DNA from 2 places in the Viridibacillus sp. NPDC093762 genome. Region 2 is predicted to be linked to the other one. Evidence: predicted binding sites of a transcription regulator. Region 2 holds the regulator's gene; the other holds the start of a gene.

Region 1 (16,038 bases), on a different contig from region 2:
AATTTCATGACAAATGAAGGAATAGAGATCAAGTCAACTTATACTGAACAAGATTTGGATAACTTAAAACACTTAAAAGACTGGCCAGGTATTGCACCTAATACACGTGGACCATATCCAACGATGTATGTAGGTCGTCCATGGACAGTTCGTCAATATGCAGGTTTTTCTACTGCTGAAGAAAGTAATGCTTTCTACCGTCGTAACTTAGCGATGGGACAAAAAGGTCTATCAGTAGCATTCGACTTAGCCACTCACCGAGGTTATGACTCAGATCACCCTCGTGTAACAGGTGATGTCGGTAAAGCAGGCGTTGCCATTGACTCTATTGAAGATATGAAAATTTTATTTGATGGTATTCCACTAGATCAAATGTCAGTATCAATGACAATGAATGGTGCAGTATTACCAATTCTAGCTTTCTATATAGTAGCGGCTGAAGAACAAGGTGTAACACCTGATAAACTTGCTGGTACCATACAAAATGATATTTTAAAAGAGTACATGGTGCGTAATACATATATTTACCCACCAGCTGTTTCGATGAAAATTATTGCAGATATTTTCGAATATACTTCAAACTTCATGCCTAAATTTAATTCAATCTCTATTTCTGGTTACCACTTACAAGAAGCAGGTGCAACAGCAGATATTGAGCTTGGCTACACTTTAGTAGATGGTCTTGAATATGTACGTACAGGATTAAAAGCAGGAATCGATATCGATTCATTTGCACCGCGCCTGTCGTTCTTTTGGGCAATCGGTATGAATTACTATATGGAAGTGGCGAAAATGCGTGCTGGACGTCGAATTTGGGCTCAAATGATGAGCACATTCAATCCTAAGAACCCAAAAACATTAGCATTACGTACACACTCACAAACTTCTGGCTGGTCTTTAACAGAGCAGGATCCTTTTAATAATGTAACTCGTACTTTAATCGAAGCAAATGCATCTTCAATGGGGCATACGCAATCATTACACACAAATGCGCTTGATGAAGCTATCGCATTACCAACGGATTTCTCAGCTCGAATTGCACGTAACACGCAATTATTCTTACAAGAAGAAACGTTAATGACGAAAGTAATCGATCCATGGGGCGGTTCATTCTACGTTGAAAAATTAACAGATGAGCTGATGAAAAAAGCATGGGAACATATCGAAGAAATCGAAGAACTAGGCGGCATGGCGAAAGCAATTGAAACAGGTCTTCCGAAAATGAAAATTGAAGAAGCAGCTGCAAAACGACAAGCGAAAATTGACTCTAAAGCTGAAACAATTGTCGGTGTTAACAAATTCCGTCTTACAGAAGAAGAACCAATCGACATTTTGAATATTGATAATACAATCGTGCGTCAAAAACAAATTGACCGTATCAAGGCGATGCGTGACAAACGTGATGATAAAGAAGTACAACGCTTACTTGCTCGTATTACAAATGCAACTGAAACAGGCAGTGAAAACTTATTAGCTTGTGCAGTAGATGCAGCACGTGCTCGCGCAACACTAGGTGAAATTTCGGATGCAATTGAGGTTGTTTCGGGCCGTCATAAGGCAATTATTCGCTCAATTAGTGGTGTTTATAGTGCAAACTTTTCAAATGAAGAAGAAATTCAAGAAGTACAAGATATGGCTGAAGGCTTCTTAGAAAACGAAGGCCGTCGTCCACGTATTTTAATCGCGAAGATGGGACAAGATGGTCATGACCGCGGAGCGAAAGTAATTGCAACAGCATTTGCTGACCTTGGTTTTGATGTTGATATTAGTCCATTATTCCAAACACCAGCAGAAACTGCAGCAATGGCTGTAGAGAATGATGTACATGTTGTAGGTGTAAGTTCACTTGCAGCTGGTCATAGAACTCTAGTGCCGGAACTGCGCGAAGAGTTAAAGAAAATTGGGCGAGAAGACATTTTAATTGTTGTTGGTGGGGTAATCCCAGCACAAGATTACCAATTCCTATACGACAATGGTGCTTGTGCTATTTTCGGACCAGGTACAGTAATTCCTGTTAGTGCACAAAAAGTGATTGAAGAAATCTATAGAAAATTAGGCTACGAGGAAGTGGTAGAGTAATGGACTACAACAAAGGGATGGACGATGGTGCATTATTTGTAATGGATGGTATCGCCGCATCTCATGATGGAATGGTGCCCTCAGGTCGAAAAAAATTCCGTAAAAAGAATAATGACGATATTAATATCTCAGAGCTCGCGAAGCAAGTTCTGGCTGGTTCTAGACTCCATTTATCAAAAGCCATTACTCTTTTAGAAAGTACGAATAAGTACCATAAAGAGAAGGGCCAAGAATTATTACAAGAACTATTACCCCATACTGGGAAAAGTATTCGGATTGGTATTACAGGGGTGCCTGGTGCAGGTAAAAGTACTTTTATCGAAGCTTTTGGCGGCAAATTATGTAATATGGGACATCGAGTGGCTGTACTCGCCATTGATCCAAGTTCTAGCATAACTGGTGGGAGTATTCTCGGAGATAAAACAAGAATGGAAGAGCTTACGCGAAATCCACGTGCTTTTATTAGACCTTCTCCATCAGCAGGTACTCTCGGTGGAGTGCACAAAAAATCACGAGAAACGATGCTATTATGTGAGGCAGCAGGTTATGATATTATTTTGATTGAAACAGTTGGCGTTGGACAAAGTGAAACGATCGTCCGTGGCATGGTAGACTTCTTCCTATTACTCGTTTTAACAGGGGCTGGGGATGAACTACAAGGCATGAAAAAAGGTATTATGGAGCTTGCTGACACAATTGTTGTTCATAAAGCTGATGGTGATAATGTCAGGTCAGCTAAAAAAACAGTAGCTGAATATAAACAATTTATTCATTTCCTACAACAAGCGACGCCAGGCTGGACGACGCAATCTATGGCAGTTTCATCGTATGAGAATAAAGGTTTAGAAAAAGTTTGGGATACGATTTTACAGTTCAAAGAAATCGGTGAGGAAACGGATTATTGGTCCACTAGACGTAATGAACAAACGACTGAGTGGTTCCGTTCAATGATTACAGATCATTTAATCGATTCTTTTTACGGAGTACCCGAACGTAAGCAACAAGTAAAAAGCTTAGAAGAGCAGATTTTACAAGGTCGATTAACTGTCACTCAAGGCGTCAATCAATTATTTAAATAAAAAATAAATATCACCAACTTATATAAAAAGGAAGGACCATCTGTGTAAAGTGATGGTCCTTTTGATTTCTAACTAGTAAAACATTTCAATACACTACTTATGATATAAATTGATTTACCACATAAATATCATTTTTTAAGGAAGTAGGCACATTCATAAAAAGAAAACTGATGTAGGGTGCCTTAGTAGCATTCTGTATTTATAGTGTAGGATGTTATTTTGCATGACAAACAAAACCATTACCTGTATCTGCTATTGAAATTCATCAAGCAAGTATTTTTCGCTCCATTGATGATTTTCATCTGAATATTGATGGTTCAGTAAGAATGCTTTTTATACATACGAAGGTAAGAAAATGACAATTATCGATAATAAATTATATATACAAGTTGAAAGTAAAATTGGAAAGAATAACAATCCTAGATTCGAAATTGTTGAAGATAAATGGGATTTGGGAAGTATTAGCGAAATATATATCTATTAAGACGATATGAAGGATGGCACTTTAATTTGGCCAACGAATAATTTGTGTGGAGACCCAGAATACTATCAAAACTTATAATAGTATCGGAAATCACCTTGTTTTTGAACAAGTGCTTTGAAATGCATGTATTCACCTGTTATAGTTAAATAGAATTTGAAAGGAGCGTTACAACATGAATATGGATTATGATTTGTTTATGACAGATATGCTACGCCAAGCGCGTGGAGAAATGGTCGCAAGTGGTTATGAAGAGTTGACTACACCTGAGGCAGTAGATGAAGCATTTAAACGCCCGGGTACAACTTTAGTAATGGTAAACTCAGTGTGTGGTTGTGCAGGTGGTATCGCACGCCCAGCAGCAGCACATGCTGTACATTATGATAAACGACCAACACATTTAGTAACTGTTTTCGCTGGACAAGATAAAGAAGCAACTGCTCAAGCACGTATGCACTTTGGAGAAGATCATTTACCATCATCTCCATCATTTGTTTTACTAAAAGATGGCCAAGCTGTAGCTGAAATTGGACGTCACGAAATTGAAGGACATGATCCAATGTCAGTTATTACTAGTATTCAAGCTTTATTTGAAGAATTCTGCGAAGAAGTATAATAGAAATAGGCTGTCTCTAATGTCGTATTTGACTAGAGATGGCCTTTTTAACGCTTTAAATGACAAGGAGGATATTTCAGTGAAGGGATTTTCAATAGGCTATCGTACACTGAAAACGGCAATTGGTGCAGCGATTTCAATTGGATTAGCAGAATACTTCGGCTTAGAATTTTTTACATCTGCAGGCATTTTAACGATATTAAGTATTCAAACTACGAAAAGAAAGTCACTCCATGAAGTTTATACACGAGTATTAGCGAGCATTATTGGGATGATGATGGCCTTTTTATTTTTTGAAGGTGTCGCGTATCAGCCAATTGTACTAGGCTGTATGATACTTTTATTCTTGCCAGTTTTAGTAATGTTGAAGATAACCCCGGCTTTTGTCTCCAGCGTCGTTATTATTTTACACATTTTTCACACGGGGAATTTTACAACTGGCCTATTAATGAATGAATTATCATTAATGTTGATTGGATTCGGAACCGGTTTAGCATTGAATATTTATATGCCCGATATAAAACACAGGCTAGAAAAATATCGTATACGCATTGAAGAGCTTTATACTGCAATATTTGTAGAAATCGAGAAGTATTTACGCAATGGTGACACCAGTTGGGATGGTAAAGAACTAGTAGAAGCTGTTGAAGTGTTAAACCGAGCAAAATCTTTAGCCTTTCAGGATGTTGAAAATCACTTAACTAGACGAGAAAATTTATACTATATGTATTTTGATATCCGTGAACAACAATTAGAAATAATTGAGCGTGTGTTACCTAAAATCACAGATCTTCCGGTCATTGTAGAGCAAGCTGAACTTGTAGCGGATTTTCTAGCGGATATGTCACAAAATATTAATTCAGGAAATACCGCTAATAAATACAGGGAAAAGTTGGGGGTAGTGAAAGCAGAATTTGCAAAATTACCATTACCAACAACTCATGAAGCTTTCGTTGCGATGGCGTCTTTATATCAATTCATCGAGGAAATGGATCTCTACCTTGCTAAAAAGCGAGATTTTAAAGGACTAAGCCCGTCACGTAAGCATTTTAAAAAGAAATCAAATGCTGAAAACTGACTAGTCCCCCATTTTTAATGAAAAGTGAAAATGAATCACATTTGAAGTGCATTTTTGACTACTTCAAGTGTTCCATTTTTGTTTTCATCAGAAGCATGAGTATATACTTTTTAGACGATTTCGGATGATTCACCTAGTTGATTTGCAACAGTCACTACATCAGTTCCACAACAATTCAATCTAATCGTTGCGACGAATCCAAAAACAATGAAATTTAAGTGTGTTAATATAAATATAAATGAATAACCTCTTACGAGAAAAACTCGGAGCCCTGAATTTACGCATTAACTGTTTATATTTGGTGCTCCTTTTTATGTATCTAAAAGATGAGACATACATGAAGAGAGCTTAAAACTGAATCTCAAATCAAAAGCATGATGTTCGTTTGTCAGTGAGTAAAATATATCAAATAAAGAAGTGTTTTTAAAAATATTTTGAATTTAACACCATTCCATATTTTCCTATTTTAAACTATAATATACAAATGGATATATCAATATTTGTATAGTTAAGAAAAGGGCAGTTATTAGGAGGAAGGTAAGATGCATTTAGAAAATGAAAGAATTTATTTAAGAACACTTCAGGAATCAGATGCGCCAATAATGCTACAAATTACAACAAATGAAGAAATACGTTTTATGACAGGTACAAAACCAAACTTTAATTTAAACCAGATTAAAGCTCATATAAATAATATAAATAATGATTCATCACGTTATGATTTTGCCATCTGTTTAAAAGATAATGACCAAATGATCGGCGAATTATCTATCTTTGAAATTGATGAAGAAAATAATAAAGCAGGTTTTAGAATATCAATGAGTTCTATTGAATTAACTGGAAAAGGATATGGGACTGAAGCTATAATAATTGTATTGCGCTTTGTTTTTGAAGAATTGAAATTGAATCGTTTGCAACTAGAGGTATTCAGTCATAATCTGCGAGGAATAAGAGTATATGAAAAAGTTGGATTTGTAAAAGAGGGTGTTTTACGTGAATCCTTATATTATAACGGGACTTACTCGGATGAAATTATCATGGCTATACTCAGAAAAGATTATGAAAATTTGCCATTAATATAATCTTTTTTTAGAAGTTGTGTTTCTTTGTGAAAGTGAGCTTAATTTTAAAATATTTTTTCTCTGAAATTTAAACAAATTTATTTTTTGGCCGAATTGCGTATGGCTAGGTACGGCAAGGGCATGCGATTACTAAAATTATAATAGAGATAAGACCCTGTATATTTAGTAGTCCCCTAAAAAGTGATGAGTCCCCCACACCCTTCAAACAACGAATTATATTGATATAATAATGAAGGTATGAAAAGTAGATTTTTAAGGGTTATATATAAAAAAACAGCGTAAACCGGTTTAACCCTGGTATAACGCTGTTTTTTTAGTTTGTATGGTTTAGATTACAATAGCTAATTTCAGACGCGCAAAGTAGATTATAACATTGCTAAGCCGAAAGCTAATGTAGAAATAACCATAATAATAATCATTGCATATACAACAATTTTTTGAAATTTCTTATTACTCATTTCTCGTTCGCTCCTTCTTTTCCTACAAATATTCTATCAAATTTGAAAAATTACACAAGTGCTAGAGTTTTTATTATAAATTATGTACAATTGTGTTATACAACAAAGAAGGAGTTGGGGAGAAGTGGAGAACGTAGACCACATCGGTATTGCAGTACGTAATCTTGATGAACAAATTACATATTACACAGATGTGTTGGGCTTACCTTTGTTAAAAATAGAAGAAGTTGTGACCGAGCAAGTTCGTGTAGCATTTATAGATGCAGGAAATACACATATTGAATTACTTGAACCGATGAGTAAAGAAAGCGCTATCTTTAAGTTTATTGAAAAAAGAGGCGAAGGTATTCATCACGTTGCTCTAGGGGTAAAGGGTATTGAAGGGAAGATGGCAGACCTTCGCGAACAAGGAGTTCGCCTACTATCAGATGAACCACGTCCAGGCGCTGGTGGCTCAAAAATGGCCTTTATTCATCCAAAGTCATCTAATGGAGTGCTTTACGAGTTATACGATAAAAGTGAGTCGGGGGAGTAATCATCTATGGATATGTTCGATAAAATCAATGAGTTATATGATAGAAAACGTGAAATTGAATTAGGTGGCGGTGATGACCGCATCGTAAAACAGCATGAAAAAGGTAAATTAACTGCACGTGAACGTATTAACTTACTAGTAGACGAAGGTACTTTCGTTGAGATCAATCCTTTCGTCAAACATCGAACTACAGACTTTGGTATGGATACAAAAGAAGGACCTGGAGATGGCGTTGTTACAGGTTACGGTAAAGTAAACGGTCGTCCAATCTACCTGTTCTCACAAGACTTTACAGTTTTCGGCGGTGCACTTGGGGAAATGCATGCAATGAAAATTGCGAATGTTATGGATTTAGCGGCTAAAAACGGCACTTCTTTCGTTGGCTTAAACGATTCTGGTGGTGCTCGTATCCAAGAGGGTGTTGTATCTCTGGATGGATATGGTCATATATTCTACCGAAACTCAATTTATTCTGGTGTGATTCCACAAATCTCAGTTATTATGGGACCTTGTGCAGGAGGAGCGGTATATTCACCAGCAATTACTGACTTCGTATTCATGGTAGATAAGACAAGCCAAATGTTCATCACAGGACCAAAAGTAATTGAAACAGTAACAGGAGAGAAAATTTCTTCTGAAGATTTAGGTGGCTCAAAAGTTCATAACTCAATCAGTGGAGCTGCACACTTCCGCGGGCCATCTGAAGAAGAGGTATTACAACAAGTACGTGATTTACTTGCTTACCTACCTCAAAATAATGAACAAAAACCACCAAGTATTGAACCACAAGATAATGACGATTATTTAGAAAATATTATTGAATTAGTTCCAGTAGAAGCGACTCGTCCATATGATATTCGCAAAGTTATTGAAGAAATCGTTGATCCAAGTTCGTTTATGGAAGTACATAAAGAATTTGCGAAAAATGTCGTGGTAGGGCTTGCTCGCATTAAAGGAGACGTTGTGGGTCTAGTATGTAACCAACCAAAAGTAATGGCTGGAGGACTTGATATAGACTCATCAGATAAAGCATCTCGTTTCATTCGTTTCTGTGACTCATTCAATATTCCAATCATCACATTTGAAGACGTTACGGGCTTCTTCCCGGGCATTAAACAAGAACATGGTGGTATCATTCGTCACGGCGCGAAAATCCTTTATGCATACTCAGAAGCAACTGTACCGAAAATTACAGTTATCCTGCGTAAAGCATATGGTGGTGCATACGTGGCACTTAACTCTAAAGCAATCGGTGCTGATATGGTATATGCTTGGCCGAACGCTGAAATTGCCGTTATGGGACCAAATGGAGCAGCGAACATCATCTTCGCTCGCGAAATTGATAACAGCGATGATCCAGAGGCAACACGTGCTGCGAAAATTGAAGAATACCGAGAAAAATTTGCAAATCCATACGTAGCAGCATCTCATGGCTTAGTAGACGATGTAATCGACCCACGCGAAACACGTATCAAACTGATCCAAGCTCTTGATATGATGAAAACGAAAAAAGAAACAAGACCAGCTAAGAAACATGGGAATATTCCTCTTTAATGCTGAGGACGTCCGTTTAAAGGAAGGTAGCCAAAGAACGCCACATCCTGTGGCAACGGCTATCTGACCCACATCGTGTGGGCCCGCGCCAGGCACTGGAGTGCTCGAAACAAAAGCATTACTTCAGCTTTTGTCTGAGAGACCGAAGTGACCCAATCAGCTTGCGTCTGAAGCGATGTCCTGTCGTATCGGTTGCATGACTAACATCCTGTTAGCCCAAATCGCTTATTAATACAAGACAAGCATAGAAAAACAGTCAAGACCAACATTCATGAACAGCACCTCCAATCGTTAGGGAAACTAACAGTTGGAGGTGTCTTTTTGACCAGACAAATATTTGATAAGTAATCAGTTGTAGTTAAATATTATTTTTTAAGGAACAGCTCCATATATTCTGAATCATAATAATCATTATTGATTTTAAGTGCGCCTTTTTCTATTCCATATGTTTTGAAACCCATATTAATATAAAGATGCCTTGCATTATCATTAGTTGTTATGACTTCTAAATTTATTTTTTCTAATGATTCAATTGACTTTGCATGATTGATTACCGTCGAAATGAGTGCTTTACCTACGCCTAACCCACGAAATTTAGGACAGACATACATGGCAAAAATATTAGCCCTATGATGAAGTTTTAAAGTAGATTCTTGAACCAAAGTTACAACACCAATTAACTCCTTGTCATTGAAAGCCCCAAATGTGAAAGTTCCTTCGGTCGATAAATTTTTTAACACATTCTCAACAGGTGATTCTCTTCTAATAGCTTCTTCATAACTTGAAGAAAATGCTTCAGGGTTATTTTTTAATGCTTCCAATCTCAAATCCCAATAACTTTTTGCATCTAATGCTGTTAACAATCTAATATCCATAAGTGCTCCTTTCAAATAGTAATAGTGACAATTAACAGAAGTAATAAAAATAAAATTATTCATTTTCACTTTAAATAAATTCCCCTCACATCAATAAAAATCCTTCAAATTAGTGGGGTGAATATTCAATAAATATCACTTTGCATGCAGCTAAAATATATGTAGAAGCCAATATTCATTTGAAATTAGAGAATGGCTAAGTAAATTACAGGAGTTTACTTAAATTCTATGCTAAAATAAGGGAATAAAAAGGTAGTAAAATCTAGTATATTAAGGGGTTCTTTCATAATGACAAGTCGTATCGTAGAAGAATTTTTGGAACTCGTACAAATTGATTCTGAAACATTCCATGAAGAGAAAATTTCACCTGTATTAAAAACTAAATTGGAAGCATTAGGATTTGAAGTCGAAGAAGATGATGCAGCAAGCCGTAATGGCCATGCTTCAGGTAACTTAATCTGTACCCTACGCGGGAATGTAGAAGCACAACCGATTTACTTTACTTCGCATATGGATACTGTAGTACCTGGTAAAGGAATTAAACCAATCATCAAAGAAGATGGCTATATCCATTCTGATGGTACAACGATTTTAGGCGCGGATGATAAGGCGGGAATAGCAGCACTTCTTGAATTACCAAAACGATTAAAAGAACAAAATATCGCGCATGGTGATATTCAGTACATTATTACTGCTGGCGAAGAGAGTGGTTTAGCAGGAGCGAAAGAGCTAGACCCATCTAAAATCTTTGCTAAATATGGCTTCGCTGTTGATAGTGACTGTAAAGTAGGTGGCTTCGTAACTGCAGCACCTTTCCAAGCGAAAGTAGAAGCTGTTATCTATGGTAAAACAGCTCACGCTGGTGTTGCTCCTGAGAAAGGAATTTCAGCTATTACAGTTGCAGCAAAATCAATTGCAGCGATGAAATTAGGTCGTTTAGATGCTGAAACAACAGCAAACATTGGCCGCTTTGAAGGTGGACAAGCAACGAATATCGTTTGTGATGAAGTGCATATTTTAGCTGAAGCCCGTTCAATTAATGAAGCGAAATTAGAGGCACAAACTGCCCATATGAAAGAAGTTTTCGAACAAACTGCTGAAAAAATGGGTGGTAAAGCCGAAGTAACTATTAAGCGCATGTACCCAGGTTTCCGTTTCACTGAGGAAGATTTAGTCGTGAAAGTGGCTCAAGAAGCAGTTCGTAAAATTGGTCGTACACCAGAAATTTTGACAAGTGGTGGGGGTAGTGATGCAAATGTGATCGCTGGATTTGGCATTCCTACAGTCAATCTTGCTGTTGGCTATGAAGACATCCACACAACAAAAGAACGTATCCCAGTTGAAGAATTAGAAAAACTTGCGGACTTATTAGTGGAAATTGTAAAATGCGCAGCTGAAGTTAAATAACACATATTACAAGAAGAGGTAGAAGCCAATGTCTAGTAGTAAAGTAGTCGTTTTCCGTTGTGGTCAAGAAGAATATGCGGTTCCCATCGATCACGTCGTATCGATCGAGAAAATGGACCATGTTAATCCCATTCCACATTTACCAAGCTATGTAACAGGTTTAATGAGAATGCGCGGAGAACTAATGCCGATATTAGATTTCGAGCAAATCTTATACAGAGGTCAGGCAGCGGGAGATCAAGTACGAATAGTTGTCCTACAAACAGACGATTTCCTATTTGGTCTACTCGTTGTCGAAGCAAAAGAAATACTGGATATTCCAGCTGAACACTTGCAACAAATAGGTCTAGTGAATTATTCCAAAACAAAATATTTCACAGCAGTTGCCAATCTAGAAGAACGAATGATTACAATCGTTTCGCCTTCAGTACTAGTTGACTCGCTTGAAGGAATAAAAGAACTTAAAGCCTATATGCAAAAATTAAAAGAAGACGAAAGAGTAGCAAAAGCTTAGTTCGTCTTGAGATAGAGCATTCTTAGTCAATGACTGAGAATGCTCTTTTTATTTCTATATGCTTTTTTACGCCGTTTAAAATGGCTTGTGAGTCTTAGAAATGAACTTAGGCTAGAGTGGAGGTACACTGTGCCATTGTATGAAGTGGAAGAAAAAATAAATGGTTATTTAGCAAAATGATTTTAATATGGAGAAGAGAGAATAGTTAAAAGGTACTACTAGATCTTATAAGGATGGAAACACCAACATCTGTTCGTTATTTTTGCTATAATATTCATAATAAAAGAAGCAGGAGAGATGTGTGATGGCAGAGCGGATACAAAAAGGGCGAATAATTTTTCATATCGATATGAACTGTTTCTATGCCTCTGTAGAACAATCACATGATCCAACACTTAAAGGCAAAGCAATCGCTATTGCAGGGAACCCGAAGGAGCGACGTGGCATTCTCGTCACTTGTTCGTATGAAGCGCGTGCAAAAGGGGTTTACACGACGATGGCAGTGTGGGAAGCAAAGCGAAAATGTCCGGAGCTCATATTGTTGCCACCGAATTTTGAACGCTATCGTATCGCTTCAAAAGCGATATTTGACATACTTCGTACATATACCGAACTTGTAGAGCCCGTATCAATCGATGAAGGTTACATCGATGTTACGGAACTTGTAAATGGAAGAGAAGCGATAGAGCTTGCAGAATGCATTCAAAAACGAATTTTAAATGAATTGGATTTGCCATCATCTATTGGAATTGCGCCCAATAAGTTTTTAGCTAAAACAGCTTCTGATATGAAAAAGCCTATGGGTATTACCGTTTTAAGAAAACGTGAACTACCAAATATTTTATGGTCATTACCAGTTATTGAAATGCATGGTGTTGGTGAGAGTACAGCAAAAAAACTTAACGAACTAAAAATCAACACAATTGGTGATCTAGCACAAGCCTCTGAAGCCTTTTTAAAAAGTAACTTAGGTAAAAATGGTGCAAGATTAAAAGACAGAGCAAATGGTATTGATAACAGGGAAGTCGATCCAAATTCGATTTATGATACGAAAAGCGTCGGTAATTCCACAACTTTGCCAATCGATTTAGTCGAATGGGATGAAATTCGTAAAACAATCGATGGTCTTTGTGAGAGAGTTGCAAAACGCCTTTCAGCTAAAAATTTAGCAGGCCATACGGTATCCATCCAAATTCGAGATGCTGATTGGCATAACTCAAGCCGTAGTAAAACCTTTGCCAATGCTATTTATAAAAAATCAGATATCTTAGAAATAGCCAATGATTTAGCAAAAAAACATTGGCATGGTGAACCCGTTCGATTACTCGGCGTGACAGTGAGTAATGTGATTGACCGCAAAGAAACAGCAGAGCAGTTATCTATTTTTAACTATGAACAACACGCTAAAGAGGAGCCAATTATCCAAGTAGTCGAGCAGCTCCAAAAGAAATTTGGTAAAGAAATCATCTCAAAAGGTATGAAAGAAAAGAAAAAGCCCAATTATGAATCTCAAACGAGTTTTAGCAAAGACTTTTTGGAAGATCATAAGGATTAATAAAAAAATCTTTGGGTGGAGCTTTATGGATAAGAAAAATCTAGGGTATGGAAGTTTAAAAGTAGTCTGCTCTGACGATTGCGGAAGTGCAACTAAAAAAAAGAAGTTACTTCAAGAACTTACTTTTGCTTTTGCGAAAAATGATAATAGTTTCATTCTTGAGCATTTGAAGGAGGATGTAAGTTGGTATATTGTTGGAGAAATGCACATCTAGAGTGAAAATTATGTTGTTTAAATATTGATATGCATGGAAAAAACAGGGGTAACAGAGTTACATATTAAGAACATCATAACGCATGGAAGAACGGGTTCAATCAATGGCACCGTAATTTTAGAAAATAAGATGAACTATGCTTTCTGTGATATCTATAATTTCACCGTTGCCGGAAAAACCTCAAAGATAATAGAAATAAGATCGTTTGTAATGGAAGTAAAATAAAATGAATTTTGCAGTCATTAAAAAAGCCCTAATAATCTTAAATGTAAGTAATTCATAGATGAGATGTGTATCAATGTCCATATGGTGATTGATACGCACCTTTTTTTGTTATACTAGCATTAGCAATACGAAAGCATAAATGGCAAGGAATCATTATGAGGATTCTTCATATGTTGATCATTGTATATACCGTAAGGAGGACTTCATTTGCATATACAATTTTTGGGTACAGGTGCTGGGATGCCGTCAAAAACACGGAATACAAGTGCACTAGCTGTGAAATTATTAGAAGAACGCGGTACATTTTGGCTGTTTGATTGTGGTGAAGCAACGCAACATCAAATTTTACATACGACACTAAAGCCAAGAAAATTAGAGAAAATATTTATCACTCATTTACACGGAGATCATATCTTTGGGCTTCCTGGCTTACTTAGCTCTCGTTCTTTCCAAGGTGGAGAAGAATTACTTACCATTTATGGACCTGCAGGATTAAAGACTTGGATAGAACAAACATTACAGTTATCTCAAACTCATCTTAATTATCCTATAGAATTTGTTGAGGTTACTGAAGGTGTAGTGTTTGAAGATGATGGATTTGTGGTTAGAGCAAAACCTTTACAGCATGTCGTACCTTGTTTTGGCTATCGAATTGAACAAAAGCCGCTACGAGGGACATTGCAAATTGAAAAAGCAATAGCGTTGGGTGTTCCTAAAGGCCCATTATTGGGTCAGTTGAAAAATGGCTATGATATTACATTAGCAGATGGTCGAATAGTGAAAAGTAGTGACGTGACAGATCCACCTAAAGATGGCTTTATCGTTACGATTTTAGGAGACACACGCTTCTGTGAAAATGCCGTTTTACTTAGTGAAAAGGCAGATATTGTCGTGCATGAATCAACATTTGATCATGCAACGGAAGCGCTGGCTGCTAATTACGGTCACTCCACAAATATGGATGCAGCAAATATAGCTATTAAAGCAGGAGTAAAAAATTTATTGCTAAATCATTTAAGCGCAAGATTTTTCCCTCAAGATATAAAGAACATGTTGCAAGAAGTACATGAAGTATTTGAAAACGCCTATATCGTTGCAGATTTTGAGGAATACGAATGGCATCAAGGAAAATTAGCTCCTATTAGTCAGCAATAGTAATAAGAAAAAGCTATCCATTAATTTTTGGATAGCTTTTTTGCAATGAGAATAGAGTAACAACAATGCTGTTTGAGTCAAATAGAGCTTTATCAAAGTCTGAAATTAACCTTCAGTAATAATTAACATATCATTCTCATCGAACTCCCAATTCTCTCCGTAAGCAACTTCCCAGTAATAGCCGTTTGGATCTTGAAAATAGCCACTATATCCACCCCAAAACACTGTCTCAGGTTCTTTCACAATTTTCGCACCGGCTTTTTTTGCTAATACAAATATTTCATCAACTTCTTCTTTTGACTTTCCATTATAAGCAAGGGTAAATCCGCTAAAGCCATTGCTAATTGCAGGTGGATTATCTTCATCAATATCTTGTACTAAGCGATCAATTGGAAAGAGAGAAATTTTAGTTCCTCCATTATTAAAGAAAATCACATCTGGATCGGCGTCGTTTCCGTATACAAATACTTCAAATCCAAGTCCATCTCGATAAAAACGTAATGATTTTAACATATCTTTAACACCCAAAGTAACTAAATTTAAACGATTCATTCTCCAATCCCCTTTAAATTACTCTATTTTTTAAAGCCGTATAGATGTAATTCTATTTAAGTTTCAAATAACCTTCTTTTATTAGATGACAGACCTTTTTACGTATAGAAAAAGCATATTTTGAAAAACCTCTTTCAAAATATGCTCAGAACTTTATAAAAATTTGAAATTAAAAATTCACTTGGAGTAATTACTTAGCTATATTTTTAAAAGCCATATAACTTTCCGTCTCGTCTCTTTCCGTCGTCCTCCATTTTCCGAACAACATAAGACAAAGTGCAATTGCTACAACACTTCCAGCAAAGATGAGCGCAACATTGTAACTTTTATAAAAAGCTGCCAACTTGCCAGCAATTAATGGTCCAATAATTTGCCCAAGTGCATAGAGGGTCGTTAAAGCAGAAACAACACTTGCGCTCTTTGTTGGAAATAGCTGTCTTGCATAAGACGTGGTCATCGTCACGATTCCTACAAACGTCATACCAAATAAAAATGCCGATGTCATTACACCGAAAATAGTCGGAGAGACGATTGGAAGTAAAATACCAATGACTTGCAAAATATACGCAATCGAAATGA
Region 2 (16,038 bases):
CAAACCGTTTAGCAAAAGCAGATGGCTATCAAACTTTTAGCCAAGATGATCTTCAAGCTACTCTCGAAGAATTGGCAAATAACACAAATAATGTACATGCAGCAGCACTTGCTTATGTATTACAATCACCTATTGTAGCCTCTGCAGTGATTGGAGCAAGTTCAAAAGAACAATTGGAAGCAACAATTTCAGCTTACAATAATGCACCATCAATTTATGCTAAAGAACTAGAGAAACTAACAAAAATAGAGACGTATAATGCTCATCGTTAAATTTGCTAGAAGGATTCGTATTATGGATCCTTCTTTTTTTAAAAAATCAAAATACATAATTCTTATAAACTTATAATATGAATTTCGCAATTAGTAGCGCCATCAAAGCAAAGGGAGTCTGTAATATGAAACCCATTAGTAAATACACACCTACCTGCTTAGGCTTGATTAAATTCTCTAGTACTAGCTTTCTAATACTAAATAGACAAAAAGGGATTAAGATGACAACAGCGGTAATGACACCAGGTACATATTTTTTAAAGATTATACTTTGCACAACATGCCCTATTCCGTTCGCAAGAAACACACCAGCGACTAATAATGTAAAGAATTTTATGGGGAATATTCCGATAAACCGTTTATTATTAGCCGCAGTCACACAGCCAATCACTACGATAATCCATAATAAAATAAATGCGAAAATAAATTCCTCAGTAGAAACAGAAAAAGGTAATTTCATAGTGAAATTTTCAACGGTTGCGATTTCCTCCAAATCATGAATAAAAAAAACAAAAGGGAAAACCAATAAAAGTGACTTGATTTTAGAAACTTCCATACTTCACCCCTGTTATTTTCAAGCTATTTAAAAGTTATCAATGTGAAAAAGTAAAGTATTATACTAAAATAATTTATATTAAGTTATACCATCGCTTAATATGAAATAAAAGGTAGCTCCGATAGAAAACTTTCAAAACTACCTTCTATATCACACTACTATGACTTTTTTATAGTTAAACTACTAACTTTATGAAACTACCTTAATTCATGGATTCAATGCCGTTTTAAGCAAGCCAACCATGTCTTTTGTTAACTATTAAATTTGGAGCCTTTTTCTCCGTACTCATTCAATAACTCTTCAAACGATTTGTTCTTCTCACGTTGTTTACGTTCAAATGCTAACTTTGCCTCGCGTTCATCCTGTGCTGCTTGTTCTTTTGCAACAAGGTCTTTTTTAGCAAGCTTTAATTTCTCTAACACATCACCATTAAGTTGGTCTTTTAATGTTAGTGCCTCACTTTTTGCGGATTGTTGTTGTGCTGGTTGTTGTCTTTTCTTTTTAGCCATGGTCAATCTCCTTCTTACGTTCTTTTTACAATTGTTGCAACACCTTGCCCTCCACCTATACAGAGTGTAGCAAGACCCGTTTTAACATCTCGCTTCTCCATTTCGTGAAGTAGTGTTACTAATATTCTAGCACCACTTGCACCAATTGGGTGACCTAAAGCAATTGCACCACCATTAACATTTAACTTCTCATGGTCAAAATGCAATTCTCGATCAACTGCAATTGATTGTGCTGCAAATGCTTCATTTGCTTCAATTAAGTCAATTTGCCCTAATTCTAATTGCCCTTTTGTTAAGGCTTTTTGTACTGCCCTCACAGGACCACTTCCCATTACAGCTGGATCTACACCTACACTTGCATTTGATACAACTGTTGCAATTGACTTAATGCCCAACTCATCAGCTTTAGCTCTTGACATTACTACAAGTGCAGCCGCCCCGTCATTAATACCAGAAGCATTTCCCGCAGTCACAGATCCTTCTTTTTTAAACGCAGGTCGTAGTTTCCCTAACTTTTCAGCTGTAGTTCCCGGCTTTACATACTCATCTGTATCAAATACGACTGGTTCTCCCTTGCGTTGAGGAATTTCTACTGCTACAATTTCTTTTTTAAATTTTCCCACTTCTAACGCTGTTGTTGCTCTTTCTTGGGAACGCGCTGAAAAGCGATCTTGCTCATCACGAGAAATTGCATATTGATCACATAAATTTTCAGCTGTAATACCCATATGATAGTCATTAAATGCACACCATAAGCCATCAGTAATCATACTATCAATTACCTTCTGATTACCCATACGGAAGCCCTCACGTGCATTATTCAATAAATATGGTGCTTGGCTCATATTTTCCATCCCGCCAGCGACGATGATATCTGCATCGCCTGCAATGATGGCTTGTGTTGCTAGATGAACAGCTTTAAGACCTGATCCACAAACTTTATTTATAGTTAAGGCAGGTACCTCTTTTGGAAGTCCTGCAAATATAGCTGCTTGACGCGCTGGATTTTGACCTAAACCAGCTTGTAATACATTACCCATAATCACTTCATCTACTTGTTCAAAAGGCACCCCTACCTTTGATAAAGCTTCTTTTATTACAATTGCACCAAGTTTTGTTGCAGGTACATCCTTTAACGCGCCTTGGAAGCTTCCAATTGCTGTACGTACAGCACTTACAATCACAACTTCAGTTGTCATAATTATTCCCCCTTGTTTAAGTACGAATTTATTTGCTAATATGTACATCCCTTCCTTACAATGGAATATAGGAGGGGATGTTATGTTCAGTTTACCAAATAATGCGACAATTATCGAGGTAGGTCCAAGAGATGGATTACAAAATGAAAAAAACTTAATTGAGACTAATAAGAAGCTTGATTTCATTAAATGCTTGCAGGATGCCGGCATTACAGAAATGGAGTTAACTTCTTTTGTCTCACCAAAATGGGTGCCACAAATGGCAGATGCAGAAAAAATAGTAAAGAACACTGCTAAGGTGGGTCGACAATTTGTCTTAGCACCGAATGCTACAGGGGTGGAGCGTGCGATGGAGAACGGTGCAGATGCCATTGCCGTTTTTGTTGGAGTCAGTCATACATTTAATAAAAATAATATTAATAAAAATACTAACGAAGCTATGGATAGTTTAGCACCTGTCTTGGCAAAACTGAAAGAGCAAGGGAAATTTGTACGCGCTTGTATTTCAACAGCTTTTTATTGTCCTTATGAAGGGAAAATTGAAGTTGAAGACACAATTTCTTTATGTAAAGTATTCGCGAGTTGGGGTGTGGATGAGTTAAGTGTTGCAGATACAATTGGCATGGCTAATCCAGTGGAAAGTTATACACTATTTAAGCGTTTGAAAGAAGAATTACCTAACTTACTTTTAACTGCCCATTTTCACGATACACGAAAAATGGCGCTAGCAAATATATATGCTGCATTGCAAGCTGGTGTAGACCGATTTGATACATCAGCGGGTGGACTTGGAGGTTGTCCTTTTGCGAAAGGTGCTACAGGAAATGTTGCAACAGAAGATGTTGTACATATGCTAGAAAGTATAGGAGTTCACACAGGGATTAATGTCGAAAAAATTTGCGAAGCGGCAAAAATTGTCGAACCTTTAATATCCGGAACAATTGACAGCGGTCAGTACCGTCTCTTTAAGCAAAAGTAGAGGAGTGATGATCATGAAAAAACGTTTGCTTTGGATTTCCGGGCTTATTTCCGGTACTCTTGGTGCCATTATAGCCATTCTCGGATACTTATTTTCAAGTAATATTATGTATATGAAGAACAAAGATGCAGCCTTCATATTACAACGAGAAAAGGATGCAAAGCGTTTTGACGAAGTTTGGTTTGAGCATGTAAATAAGGAAGAGATGTGGGTTGATTCCCCGAATGGCTATTCAATTAAAGCCATCCACTTCCATCCTTTGCAAACAAATAACACGATTATTATTTGCCATGGTGTTACGGAAAATAAGATTAATTCCGTTAAATACGCTCGTCTCTTCGAGCGCTTAGGCTTTAACTCAGTCGTTTATGATCATCGTAGACATGGTGACTCTGGTGGCAAAACAACAAGTTATGGGCATTACGAAAAATATGATTTACAAGCGGTTATGCAAACCTTAAAACAAAAGCTAGGTGGTGAAGGTATAATTGGTGTACAAGGAGAATCTATGGGCGCTGCTACAACATTATTATACGCAGGTACATTAGAGGACGAAGCCGACTTCTACATTTCTGACTGCGCCTTTTCCGATTTTTCAGAACAATTATATTACTTGATGATGAAACAAACACCCTTACGTAACAGTATAGCCATTAAACTTGCTGGTATCTTCTTAAGGATGCGTGATGGATACTCTTTAAAGAGCATTTCTCCTAAAGAGGCTGTAACTAAAATTGAAAAGCCAGTCCTGTTTATTCACAGTCTTCCAGATGACTTCATCCTACCTGAAATGACAATTGAAATGTATAGCTTAAAGCCTGGTCCTAAAAAGTTAAAGCTTTTTGATGTAGGTCCTCATGCACAATCCTTTAATATGAACCCTGAAGCCTATGAGCTGTTGGTCGCAGATTTTTTAAAAGAGTTTGTCTTCAAAGACAAAGACAAAAAAATAGCACTCAATTGAGTGCTATTTTTTATTTACTGCTTAATTTATTCATTGAGTTCATCATTTGTTTGATTTGTTTTTCAGACGGTTTACGTCCCATTTGAGACATCATTACTCGTAGCATCTGTTCGTTAATAGGTGGGTTGTCTTTTAAGTATTTCATCATATATTGACGGGCAACAAAGAAACCGATAGCTACTCCTGCTATTAATGCCACGATAACAAGTATAATCCATAACGTAGTATTCACTGGTTTTCCTCCTCCAAGTTTCTTATGCGAGAAAACTATCTCCAACAAGGATTATACAATAAAAAACCACTACATACTACTGTTTGCCAAGATTTATCGTCTTTCGTGCGAATGGAATTTAAGCGGTTTCAACCAACCACATTCCATTTCATCTTTATTAAATCCGATAAAGCAATCACTTAATTTTGATAATGTTGCAAATAAGTCTAACTCTAGCATGCGTGACCCAACACAGACAACAGCTATGTAATAAGGAAAAATATCAATTTGGATTTCCCCTTTAAATTCATTCATTAAAAAGATTTGGTGATCCTTCGTTTGAATGCCTGAAAAGCTATTACCTAATTGTTGTTGAATGATTAGTTCAATTTCCACCATATCCAAAGGCTCACATAAATAGGAGATTTCTTGCGTCGGATGTATTGCATGCTCATACGTATTTGAGGATTGAATTAAATCGAATAGTAAACGTTCTCTACCATAAACAAAAGCCTGATGTTTCTTTTTCACATGAAAGATTGAGTATATTCGCAAGATTACCACTCCTCTCTTGTAAACAGTATAACAAAGATTGCAAGAACATTTTGTCAATTGACGTCCGATTTAAAGCACTATATTTGTCAAAAAAGAAAAAGTAGAGGAAAAAATCCTCTACTTTTCAATATTATCGCTATTTTTTAAGCAAATAATGCTTTTACTTTTGCAACAACGTTATCTACAGTGAAGCCATATTCTTTCATAACAATTTCACCTGGCGCACTTGCACCAAATTTATCAATTGCGAGAACATCACCTTCGAAGCCAGTATATTTATGCCAGCCGAATGATGAACCCATTTCAATTGCTAAACGTTTGGTAATTGTTTTTGGTAATACTGCTTCTTTATACGCTGCATCTTGAGCCTCAAAACGATCGAATGATGGCATAGAAACAACAGATACATCGATACCTTCAGTTGCTAGTTGTTTTTGAGCTTCTATAGCAAGGCTAACTTCTGAGCCAGTTGCTAAAATTAGTGCATCCGCTACTTCTTTAGTTGCTTTTGAAACAACATAAGCGCCTTTAGAAACTCCTTCAGCTGCAAGTGTAGCTGAGTTTTCAGACACTGGTAAGTTTTGACGAGAAAGTACTAATACTGTTGGTTGGTTTTTAGATGATACGGCTAATTTCCAAGCTTCAGCAGATTCGTTTGCATCAGCAGGACGAATAACAGAAAGATTTGGCATAGAACGTAATGCAGCTAAATGTTCAACCGGTTCATGTGTTGGACCATCTTCACCAACAGCGATACTGTCATGCGTAAATACATACGTTACAGGTAGTCCCATTAATGCAGATAGACGAATTGCTGGACGTACATAGTCACTGAAGACGAAGAATGTACCACCAAAGACGTTTACACCACCATGAAGTGCCATTCCATTTAGAGCTGCACCCATAGCAAATTCACGAACACCGAACCAAATGTTACGACCTTCTGGAGTTTCTGCTGTGAAATCGCCAGCATCTTTCATGTATGTTTTATTTGATCCAGCTAAATCCGCACTTCCTCCGAAGAATGAAGGTGTATTTTTTGCAAGTGCATTGATTACTTCACCAGAAGACGAACGTGTAGCAATTGACTTACCTGCTTCATAAACAGGTACTGCAGATGCGAAGTCTTCAGGAAGTTCCCCATTCATCGCAGAAACAAACTGTTCCGCAAGAGCAGGATATGCTTTTTTATATGCTTCAAATTGTTCATTCCAAGCAGATTCTGCAAGAGTTCCTTGAACTTCAGCTGCTTGTTTGAATGTCGCATATACCTCTTCCGGTACATGGAATGGATCATGAGGCCATGAGTAGTGTTCTTTAGTAAGTTTCACTTCATCAGCACCTAGTGGTGAACCGTGAGAGTCAGCTTTACCTGATTTGTTAGGTGAGCCGTAGCCAATAACCGTTTTTACTTCAATAATAGTAGGTTGGCCTTTATGTGCTTTGGCTTGTTCAATAGCCGTATTTATTGCTTCAATATCATTACCATCAGCTACATGAATGTAGTTCCAGTTATATGATCCAAATCGTTTTTGAATGTTTTCAGAGAATGATTTATTTAAATCGCCATCTAAAGAAATGTCATTGCTATCATATAGCACTATCAGTTTTTCAAGTTGTAAGTGACCAGCTAAAGAAATTGCCTCAGCAGCAACACCTTCCATCAAATCTCCATCACCACAAAGTGCAAATGTATAATGATCTACTACTTCATGTTCCGGCTTGTTATAAACGCCTGCAAGGTGACTTTCCGCCATTGCCATACCGACAGCCATTGCAATACCTTGTCCTAATGGACCAGTTGTTGCTTCAACTCCAGCTGTATGACCATATTCTGGATGACCAGGTGTTTTTGAATCCCATTGGCGGAAGCTTTTGATTTCTTCCATTGGTAAATCATATCCACCTAAGTGTAACAGGCTATACAAAAGCATCGAGCCATGACCTGCTGATAAAATAAAGCGATCGCGGTTAAACCATTTAGGGTTTGAAGGATTGTGACGAAGTTGTTTTGTCCAAAGAGTATAAGCCATTGGAGCAGCCCCCATTGGTAATCCTGGGTGACCTGAATTAGCTTTTTCAATAGCATCAATTGACAAAGTTCGAATAGTGTTAATTGCAAGCTGATCTGCTTGTTGAGTCATTTTAATAGACATCCTTTCTTAAGCTAAATAGTGTACTATTATATTTTAGTCAACATTCTTATATAAAACAATGTTTTCTCTATAAATATGTGTTTAATTTAATCGATTATTCTTATTTTGTTTTTGACGTAACTTCTCAGGAGTTACTTCATTTCCCTCTGGATCGAAAACGCGGACATTTTCAATCGTCTCACGCATCGAAGATCGGAATGTGTCTAAATACTCTTTACGAAGTGTTGTTTGTTCTTTTGCTTCCTCAACAGTTAATCCTTGTGACTTTGATTTTTTCGAAAGTTCACTTATACGTTGTAATTTTTCTTTTGATAACATTTATTTCTCACCTTTCATACAGACCTTAATACAAAGGTATGCAAAAAAGACTGCAAGCGCAAGCTTTTAGTCTTTTTTTTTCTCCTTTAATTCCATAAATCTTCGATGAATTGTCGCTTTACTTACTTGGAAGCCCAATCCTCTCAATGTATCTGTAATTTCTTCAAAAGTCATACCCTTTTGTCTAAGTTGAATAATTTGTTCAATCGGAACATCTATGCGATCTCGTCCCTCAGGATTTCCCCGATCTTTTAAATTCTTTTCTGGCCTGTATCCATTCTGTACTGCTCGTCTCATCCCTCTACGGATTTTCGCATTATGTAATTTACGTTGATACTCTTCTACTATCGCTAGAATTTCTAGCAACATAGCGTCCATCTCATTTAGCCGGACGTGACCTGCGTCACTTAATGTAAAAATATCTGTATTCGTTTTTTGCAGTAAATGAAGTACCGCCATTCGGCCATTTCCACGTCCTAAGCGCGTCTCATCTTGAACAAATAGTGTTGGTTGTTCATATTCCTTCACACACTCAAGTAGATCAAGTAAACCTTCTCGATCAATATCATATCCACTATGTCGATCTGTAAAGACATGTACAACTTCATATCCTTTACTCGTTGCAAATTCCCTTAACTCAATCTCTTGCCTTTCAAGCGAAGTATCTTGTGTATCTTTTTCAGTACTTACACGGCAATAGAGTATTGCTATTTTTTGTTTCATTTCTTATCACTCGCCACTTCTACTCCGATTTTTGGAACTTTAAAATTATCATGTTCCGGAACTATTAGAGTATGACCCGCATAAATAGTATCGTCAATTAAATTATTCTCATTTTTCACCTTTGCTATCCACTCGTGGTCAGCCATTTCACCTCTATATCTATCTGCAAGAGAAATTAAAGTATCCCCATCATGAACTCTAATTTCTTTATATGATGTATTCCCATTATTTGCAACCACAGAAACTATTGTAAATATTACGCAAAACCCAAAAAGCAATGTAATATATTGATTTTTTTTGAACCAACTCACACTTATTCTCCCCTTTTTTCGAATACCTGTTCGGAATGTATGTTCTTAATATAAACCGAACACTTGTTTTTGTCAACGATTTTCTCGAACTTATGTTTGCATTGTTTGTTCGCTAATGCTATACTATTAATAACTTTTACATAGTATGAGATAAAGAGGTGATTGGATTGAAAAAAGTATCGAAAAGACAAGAAGATATATTGTCTTTCATCAAAGAGGAAGTTCGCACCAAAGGATACCCACCTTCCGTCCGTGAAATTGGTGAAGCAGTTGGTCTTGCATCAAGTTCTACAGTCCACGGACATCTTGCTAGACTTGAGAGCAAAGGACTGATTCGACGAGATCCAACGAAACCTCGTGCAATCGAAATCTTAGATCAGCAAGATTCTACAATCGCAAAACAAGGTGTTGTACATGTACCCCTAGTTGGTAAAGTTACTGCAGGTCTTCCTATTACTGCAATTGAGAATATTGAAGAATACTTCCCTATCCCAGATTCATATGGAACAACTGAAGATCAAATTTTCATGCTTGAAATTATGGGCGAATCTATGATCGAAGCTGGTATATTAGATGGGGACTATGTAATCGTGAAACAACAAGCAACCGCGAGTAATGGTGAAATTGTTGTAGCGATGACAGAGGACAATGAAGCAACTGTAAAACGATTTTTTAAAGAGGAATCTTATTTCCGCTTACAGCCAGAAAACTCTTCTATGGAGCCAATTATTGTAGATCAAGTTTCCATTTTAGGAAAAGTAGTTGGTTTGTATCGTAACGTATTATAAGGAACATTCATATCGGATTGTAAGAATCAATGAAATTTTTGATTCTTGCAATCTTTTTTATATACATAACTAAAATATATTATTCGTATAATCACACATTCTATCTAACGCAGGCCCCATATATCTTTATCATAATTTATTTTCTATTTTTGTAACTTTCCGTATTATTCGGTTACACAAAAAGAAAGTCAAAAAACAAGTAAAAAATATCAACAAAATAACAGATAGAAAAAATTCCGTGGGTAAATTGTGGACAGTTAAATAATTAATGCCCACACAGAGAGCTTAAATAGGTAAATAAAAACCCGTTGAAGCTTAGAGCCTCAACGGGTTTAACTATTAATACATTTTCAAGTATTGGTCACGTTCCCATTGGTGAACTTGTGTGCGGAACAAGTGCTATAAACTAAAGCTTTATTAATACCCAAAGAAACACTGATATGGGTGATTTTGGACATGAACGAATATTCTTAGCCAAAGGTGATGCTAGATTTTAAGTCATGGTTAAACAAGAAGGTATTCACGCAGGGCAAAAAGCACATACATATCGGAAAATTTACCACCAAAATACAGGTAAGACAGAATATCAAAGAGATTTGAATGGAGATTTCTTTAAAAAACAGGTGGGGAATATGACATCAGTGTCTTGGGAAATGCATTAGCATTTCTAAGTCAAATTTTCATGTATGACGTTTTTCGATTTTGCGGTTTCTCTTATAACAACCCTAAATAACATTAATTAACACTGACCTCCGATACTTATTTTTAGCAAACTATTATTCCAGTTAGTGTATTGCATTAGGGTTAATCATTGTTACTTGTTGGATTATAGAAATAGCTTGGTCTAAAGGTATCCGACGTATGTAACATTGATAAACAAATGTCTTCAATAAATAAAATTCAAATTTTCACCAGCGACACTGTTTGGTTATATCCCTCTACTGAACGCACATCACAAAGGTTTTCGTAAATACCACTAGGATACTTTCTAAAAACATCTATTTTTTTATTACTGGACAAATTGCACAACCTCTTTTCATTTTAATCCATATGTTATTAATGAAAGTCATTCGAATCGGAAAGGAGGTCTTGAAAATGAGTATTCAAAGAGATGGTTGTAGGTGTGATAGGTGTGATAAGCAACATCACCATGAAAAAGAAAAACATCGTTGTAATGGTTGCGCATGTGATCAGTTAAGACGATTGCAAACGCAGACTGAAGTCGATGTTTTTTTAAGAGGTGGTTGTGTGTTAGAAGATGTCGTTTTTATTACCTTAGACCAGAAAAATTGTTGTGCATTCTTTAATGATCCAACAACTGAACCTGGTTCAACAATTATCGTAGATTGCGAAGAAATTCAAGCTATTCGTATTGAAGCAGATTAATAAGTAATAATAGGTCTCTTTCTTACTGGAAGAGGCCTTTCTAACCAGCAAGAGAATCATCTGAATTTAAGCGTAGGCTATAACCGTACATAAAAAGTATTTGCCATTCGTGCATGCTATCACTTCATTTCACAGAAAGGATGGATCACGTACGCTTTCACTTTTGCCGAAGCAAGAAAACTTTGGTCTTTGTTGTGCTTGAACATCTCCGCCAATTTCAAATGTAAGGTTCATACTGAGCCCCTTCTAAAATCATTTCATCCATACTGATTGAATTTTCTCTAACTCAGCATCTGCAATTCCTTTCTTTCGCTTACAAACAGGTCCGATGCCGTTCTCTATGGATTTCTTTGACTTCAAAGGTCTTTTGCATCTTGTGCATAGTTCCATGTCATCTCACCGCTGTAACCGTTTTGTTCTCTAAAGTGGTCCGATTTTCATGACTATTTGGATAAGAAGGGAAATATCAAAAATCTAATGATGTCCTAATAGAACCATCATATTCTAAATGATTTAGAAGAATCTTAAAAAAAGTTGTCTTTCCCCAGCCATTCCTGCCCACAAGCCCTAATTTCCAATTTTCGTTGATATTTAAATTTACATTTTTAAAAACCTGATGGAGCATCGACGTATATTCAAAAGTCATATTTTTTCTAAGAATGTTCCCTGACACATAACCACTCATCATAAATTATAGAATATAATGGAAATCTATATTGAGCCACAATGTGTATTTTTATATGTTTGAAGACTTTTTAATGATTTTTTTTCGATTTCTCAGGAATTGTAGAATGTCATACACTAAAAAGAAGTGAAAAGACAAGTAATAGTAAGGAAACAACTAACAAGAAAATCCATAGAATTGATAAAATATTTGCTAATAATAAGAAAATCGCACTTCCCTGCGAGGATTTGATAAACCTAAACTATGGTATACATTACTCCATAGATAAACAATAAATTTAGATCTTTTTCACACTTATAATTTGTAAAAATTTGCTGAATGTTGCAATATGTATATATTGAATTTTCATGTAAATTTTACAATTAATTTAGACATTAAAGGTAATTGGTAAATTTACTGAAAAATGTTAATGCGCAGAAATTAAGAGGGAGGAGATTCTGATACATAATAAGAATAAACAATAGTATTGATATGGTTTTCGAATGAATGTTGACATAGCATTCATGTTATTTCGGTTCACTATTTTTCAAGTCTTATTCCAAGATTAATTAAACTAAAAAAGTAGATATGGAGTGATTTTCAATAAAAAAAGTATTCTTTAAACTTATTAATATATAAAGTTTAAGTGAGGTAATATTATGTCTACAAATCAATATGGATTGGGCATTAATTACACTAATCTATCACTTTTAATAGTCTTTATTATTGTCGTGATATTAATTAGTTATTTTTTAATAAGAAGAAAAAGAAAACAGCGATAATTTGATCAATAGTTTTCTTGATTTTATACACGAACTCAAGCAAAGGTATAAGTTGTTGAAAAACGTCTGAAACCATTTGTCAGTAAGGATGTATAAGATCCTTAAACATTACAAAAGAAGAAAGGTGAGAAACGTTAATTTAATAATGTTTCTCGCCTTTTGCTATACTCTCAAACGGACAATTACTCGTTAATTAGTGAATTTGTACCTTTGGAAGTAATATTTTTCATAGGTTAGAGCTTTTTGCTCGATAAGGTACCAGTGGATTTACGATTATGACAATGTGCTCTTGCCTTTAAAAACGGTACAACTGGGGTATGATAGTGACAATTCGATTCTAAAACAATAGATGGTTTTATCCCTGTTTGATGCTCTAAATCTAGTAAAAAAGAATGTAACTCTTCTAATTCTTCCACCGTATGATTAACTTTCACACTGTTTTTATATGGAATTTTTTTATCCAAGAGCATTTGATCCTGTCTTTCACCTTTTGCGATTTCCAGGCCAACAACTGGATTAATAAATTATCTCCTCTTTAAGTAATGGATGGATCGGTAAACTCTATCTAGCTATGTCCTTTTTGTGTTTAACACAATATTTATTAGTTGTTGGTTTATAAATCACTCTAAATCCTATTGCTTATTGATTGATCTCGTAGTATGAAGCAGGACAGATAAGGTCACGGATCAATTCAAATTACATCAGACATTTATTCACACGATACAAGAAAGATGGAAAATAAATCAATTGAAAAATTCGATGAATACATGCAAAGAAAATCAACAAAATAACAGATTGTAAAAATTCCACGGGCAAATTGCGGGCAGATAAATAAATACTGCCCACACCTAGACATTTGGCGTACAAATAAAAACCCGTTGAAGCTTAGAGCCTCAACGGGTTTAACTATTAATACATTTTCAAGTATTGGTCACGTTCCCATTGGTGAACTTGTGTGCGGAACAAGTGCTATAAACTAACGACTCATTAATACCCCAAAAAAATATTGATATATCAACGTTTTAATGGTTAATCCACTCATATAAAATCATGCACCATCACTAAACCGTGGTAAGTTTGTGGTATGGATTTATGAGCGCTCGTGGTAAGTAAAATATATACTTTCAACTCCTTTATCTTACGATAAACGCTCGCTAACTTATATATAGTAGAAACTCAAATTTTATAGCGGCATAATCGTTTTTAATTAAACAAATCGTTATCCGATTTACTTTTCTTTCATAGCAAATTTTTATTACAGACACATTATAGGAGATTTGTTACATTTATAGTGAATAAAAGGAGGGTCAATTTTAATATGAAGAAACAAATATTCTTATCATTGATTGCAGTTACATTAATATTAACGCCATTTGCTAACGTAGAAGCCAAAGCTAATAAAGGTGATGCTACTGTTATTACTCTTGCAGCTAAAGCAAAAAAGGTGACAACTAATTCTATTTTAAAGGGCTTTAAATCTGATGGTTTAGAAGTTGGAAAAGTTTCTAAATTGAATAATAGAGAGTTTGGAAATTTACGCAAGGACGGTAAGCGCGTATTAATTCCTTCGCTTGGTAAGGATAACGGTGGCCGCCTATATGAATTCAAAAATAAAAAAGATTTAAAAAGAGTTAAATCTTATTATGACGAGTTAGGTAACGGAGGACCAATGTTTTATTCACATACTCATCAAAGAGGTTTATTCCTTCTACAAATGAACGGTGACATGAGTGACAAGGATTTTGCTAAATACGTAAAATCAATGAATGCTGCTATTAAGAAATAACGGTATCAAAAATGAGCGACGGCCTATTGGCTATCGCTCTTTTTTTCTCATACTGTCAAATCTCTTCTTTTATATTAAACATTAGCTTCATAATGTCCAATGTACCAGCCATTTGAATAGCTAATGCCTTTTAGATACCAAGTGACGCCGCTTTCAGTAAAAGAGTTCGCAAAATTATTTTCTTTTTTGGGGATATCCCTAGTAATGATCCCTCTAGTTGAGGCATCTGATTGAGTTGAAGAACTTACGGTGTTTTCTGTACTTGCAAAAGCTGGGGCAGCAGACACAACAGGCACCAATAGGGATAGAGAGAGTACAGAACTGAATAGAATTTTTTTACCATTCATTCACAAACACTCCTTCAAATATTTTTTTATGGTACACCTATACTAATTCAACAGATGGAATGATTCCCCCTCTAATTTCCAATATTTTCTTTTTTATTATTACTCTATGAATATTAATTTGTTCTTATGGCAAATAAAAAAATAACCACCGTTATTGGTGGTCTTTTTTATCTTCATTTTTAAAATCAATAAGATCTCTTATACCTCAGCTACAAATATTCAACGCATCCACATTCAGGGTTCGTTTTTATTATGCAGAAATAACGTAAACAAGCGTTTTTGGGCTGCAGGTGATGGAAATGGAATGTATGAGTGAATCATTACTTTACTCTAAAGAAAAAGAAACCACTTTGAAAAGGTTATTTCAAAATGGTTCCTTTCATTCTTATTGCTAATGCAATCTTTTTAAAAATTATAGTATTAAGAACTACTTAATAGCTTCTTTAGCTCCTGTTTTGTCAGCGGTTACAGGAGAGTAAACTGTTCTATCTGAAACTCCATACATTAATTTATTTGTATTTGTACTTTGATATAAATCAGCTAATCCTATTGCATGACCTAATTCATGAGCTGCTGTACCATTATTTTTTGTACTAGTTCTTTTATCCATAACATAAGTATTATAACTTATTTCCCATTTTGATTTATGACCATTACTGTTTACCCAACTACTAGTTGCAGCTGCTGTACTTGTATCTGGTCCACCATGAGAAGTAATTAAGTTTGAGGAGCCAACTGCATATGTAATGTTTACAATAGAAGTAGCATTCCATCTGCCAACTCCTACCTGTGTATATCCTGAATAATTAGAGGATAATGCAGTTCTATATGTAAAATTAGATTTCCCTGCATGACCATTACCACTACAGTTTACTTTCCACCCCACACTTTCAGAACCTGGTTTACAAGTAGTTGAATGTGCACTTGATTTACTAGGTAAAGCTAATATTGATATAGAAAATATTAAAAGTATTAATATACTGGCTAGTTTTTTTCGATTCATTCTATTATTTCTCCACTTCATCTTTGATTTTTTGGATAAATTCATCTTTGTTTAATACTTGAATAATATCTTCATCTATATCTTGATTATCTAAAAATTTTAGTGCTCTAACTTCTTGTGAATGGTCTACCTCAATATCACTAAATTCATCTATTGGAAGCAATAATTTTGCAACTTTATCATTGTCCAAAACTTGGAAAGTGCCTGTTTCGCCACCAATAATCCAAAAATCGCCTTTATCTACTGTTGTCTTATTCATAAAGAGAATATATTCTTCTCCTGTTTCAAACATTTTGCTTCCATTTATAAGCCATTCGCTATCACCTTCTTGTTTGATAGTGATGTCTTTAGTAGTTTCATCACCTTTATAAACTACTATTACCTCTGCATTGAATACTGTGTAGGGGATTGGCTCTGCTTTTATTTCGTCTACTTTATCTTTAATTACTACATTTGCTATCAAATCTGCATCTACTGTTGTTTCTTCTAAATTGAATGGAATAATTTCTTTGTCAATACCTGCTGGTAT

Evidence for each region. Region 2 encodes LexA, which represses DNA repair genes until DNA is damaged. Its sites were predicted from a motif close to CGAACATATGTTCG; they were not measured.
Region 1: the regulator LexA is predicted to act here: its motif matches at 12,001-12,014, upstream of ACQKM9_RS19830 (DNA polymerase IV).

What each region holds. Positions count from the first base shown of each region.
Region 1 is NZ_JBNNUK010000026.1:4,818-20,855, reverse strand. It holds gene scpA (methylmalonyl-CoA mutase) at 1-2,079, shown strand, start outside; gene meaB (methylmalonyl Co-A mutase-associated GTPase MeaB) at 2,079-3,158, shown strand; gene ACQKM9_RS19875 (BrxA/BrxB family bacilliredoxin) at 3,815-4,255, shown strand; gene ACQKM9_RS19870 (aromatic acid exporter family protein) at 4,335-5,333, shown strand; gene ACQKM9_RS19865 (GNAT family N-acetyltransferase) at 5,876-6,415, shown strand; gene prli42 (stressosome-associated protein Prli42) at 6,781-6,873, opposite strand; gene mce (methylmalonyl-CoA epimerase) at 6,998-7,408, shown strand; gene ACQKM9_RS19850 (acyl-CoA carboxylase subunit beta) at 7,415-8,962, shown strand; gene ACQKM9_RS19845 (GNAT family N-acetyltransferase) at 9,328-9,837, opposite strand; gene ACQKM9_RS19840 (M20/M25/M40 family metallo-hydrolase) at 10,126-11,244, shown strand; gene ACQKM9_RS19835 (chemotaxis protein CheW) at 11,273-11,758, shown strand; gene ACQKM9_RS19830 (DNA polymerase IV) at 12,063-13,313, shown strand; gene ACQKM9_RS19825 (hypothetical protein) at 13,339-13,527, shown strand; gene rnz (ribonuclease Z) at 13,960-14,907, shown strand; gene ACQKM9_RS19815 (VOC family protein) at 15,013-15,459, opposite strand; gene ACQKM9_RS19810 (YbfB/YjiJ family MFS transporter) at 15,650-16,038, opposite strand, start outside.
Region 2 is NZ_JBNNUK010000001.1:686,167-702,204, reverse strand. It holds gene ACQKM9_RS03430 (aldo/keto reductase) at 1-272, shown strand, start outside; gene ACQKM9_RS03425 (HXXEE domain-containing protein) at 343-828, opposite strand; gene ACQKM9_RS03420 (YqkE family protein) at 1,080-1,337, opposite strand; gene ACQKM9_RS03415 (acetyl-CoA C-acetyltransferase) at 1,352-2,536, opposite strand; gene ACQKM9_RS03410 (hydroxymethylglutaryl-CoA lyase) at 2,619-3,515, shown strand; gene ACQKM9_RS03405 (alpha/beta hydrolase) at 3,529-4,479, shown strand; gene ACQKM9_RS03400 (YneF family protein) at 4,490-4,711, opposite strand; gene sirA (sporulation inhibitor of replication protein SirA) at 4,805-5,245, opposite strand; gene tkt (transketolase) at 5,389-7,389, opposite strand; gene ACQKM9_RS03385 (DUF896 domain-containing protein) at 7,483-7,719, opposite strand; gene ACQKM9_RS03380 (YneB family resolvase-like protein) at 7,786-8,442, opposite strand; gene yneA (cell division suppressor protein YneA) at 8,439-8,753, opposite strand; gene lexA (transcriptional repressor LexA) at 8,921-9,541, shown strand; gene ACQKM9_RS03365 (hypothetical protein) at 10,042-10,203, shown strand; gene ACQKM9_RS03360 (hydrolase) at 10,637-10,927, shown strand; gene ACQKM9_RS03355 (DUF6011 domain-containing protein) at 11,180-11,317, opposite strand; gene ACQKM9_RS03350 (ATP-binding cassette domain-containing protein) at 11,394-11,552, opposite strand; gene ACQKM9_RS03345 (hypothetical protein) at 12,607-12,837, opposite strand; gene ACQKM9_RS03340 (stress protein) at 13,692-14,159, shown strand; gene ACQKM9_RS03335 (LCI fold-containing protein) at 14,234-14,506, opposite strand; gene ACQKM9_RS03330 (hypothetical protein) at 14,934-15,530, opposite strand; gene ACQKM9_RS03325 (lipoprotein) at 15,514-16,038, opposite strand, start outside.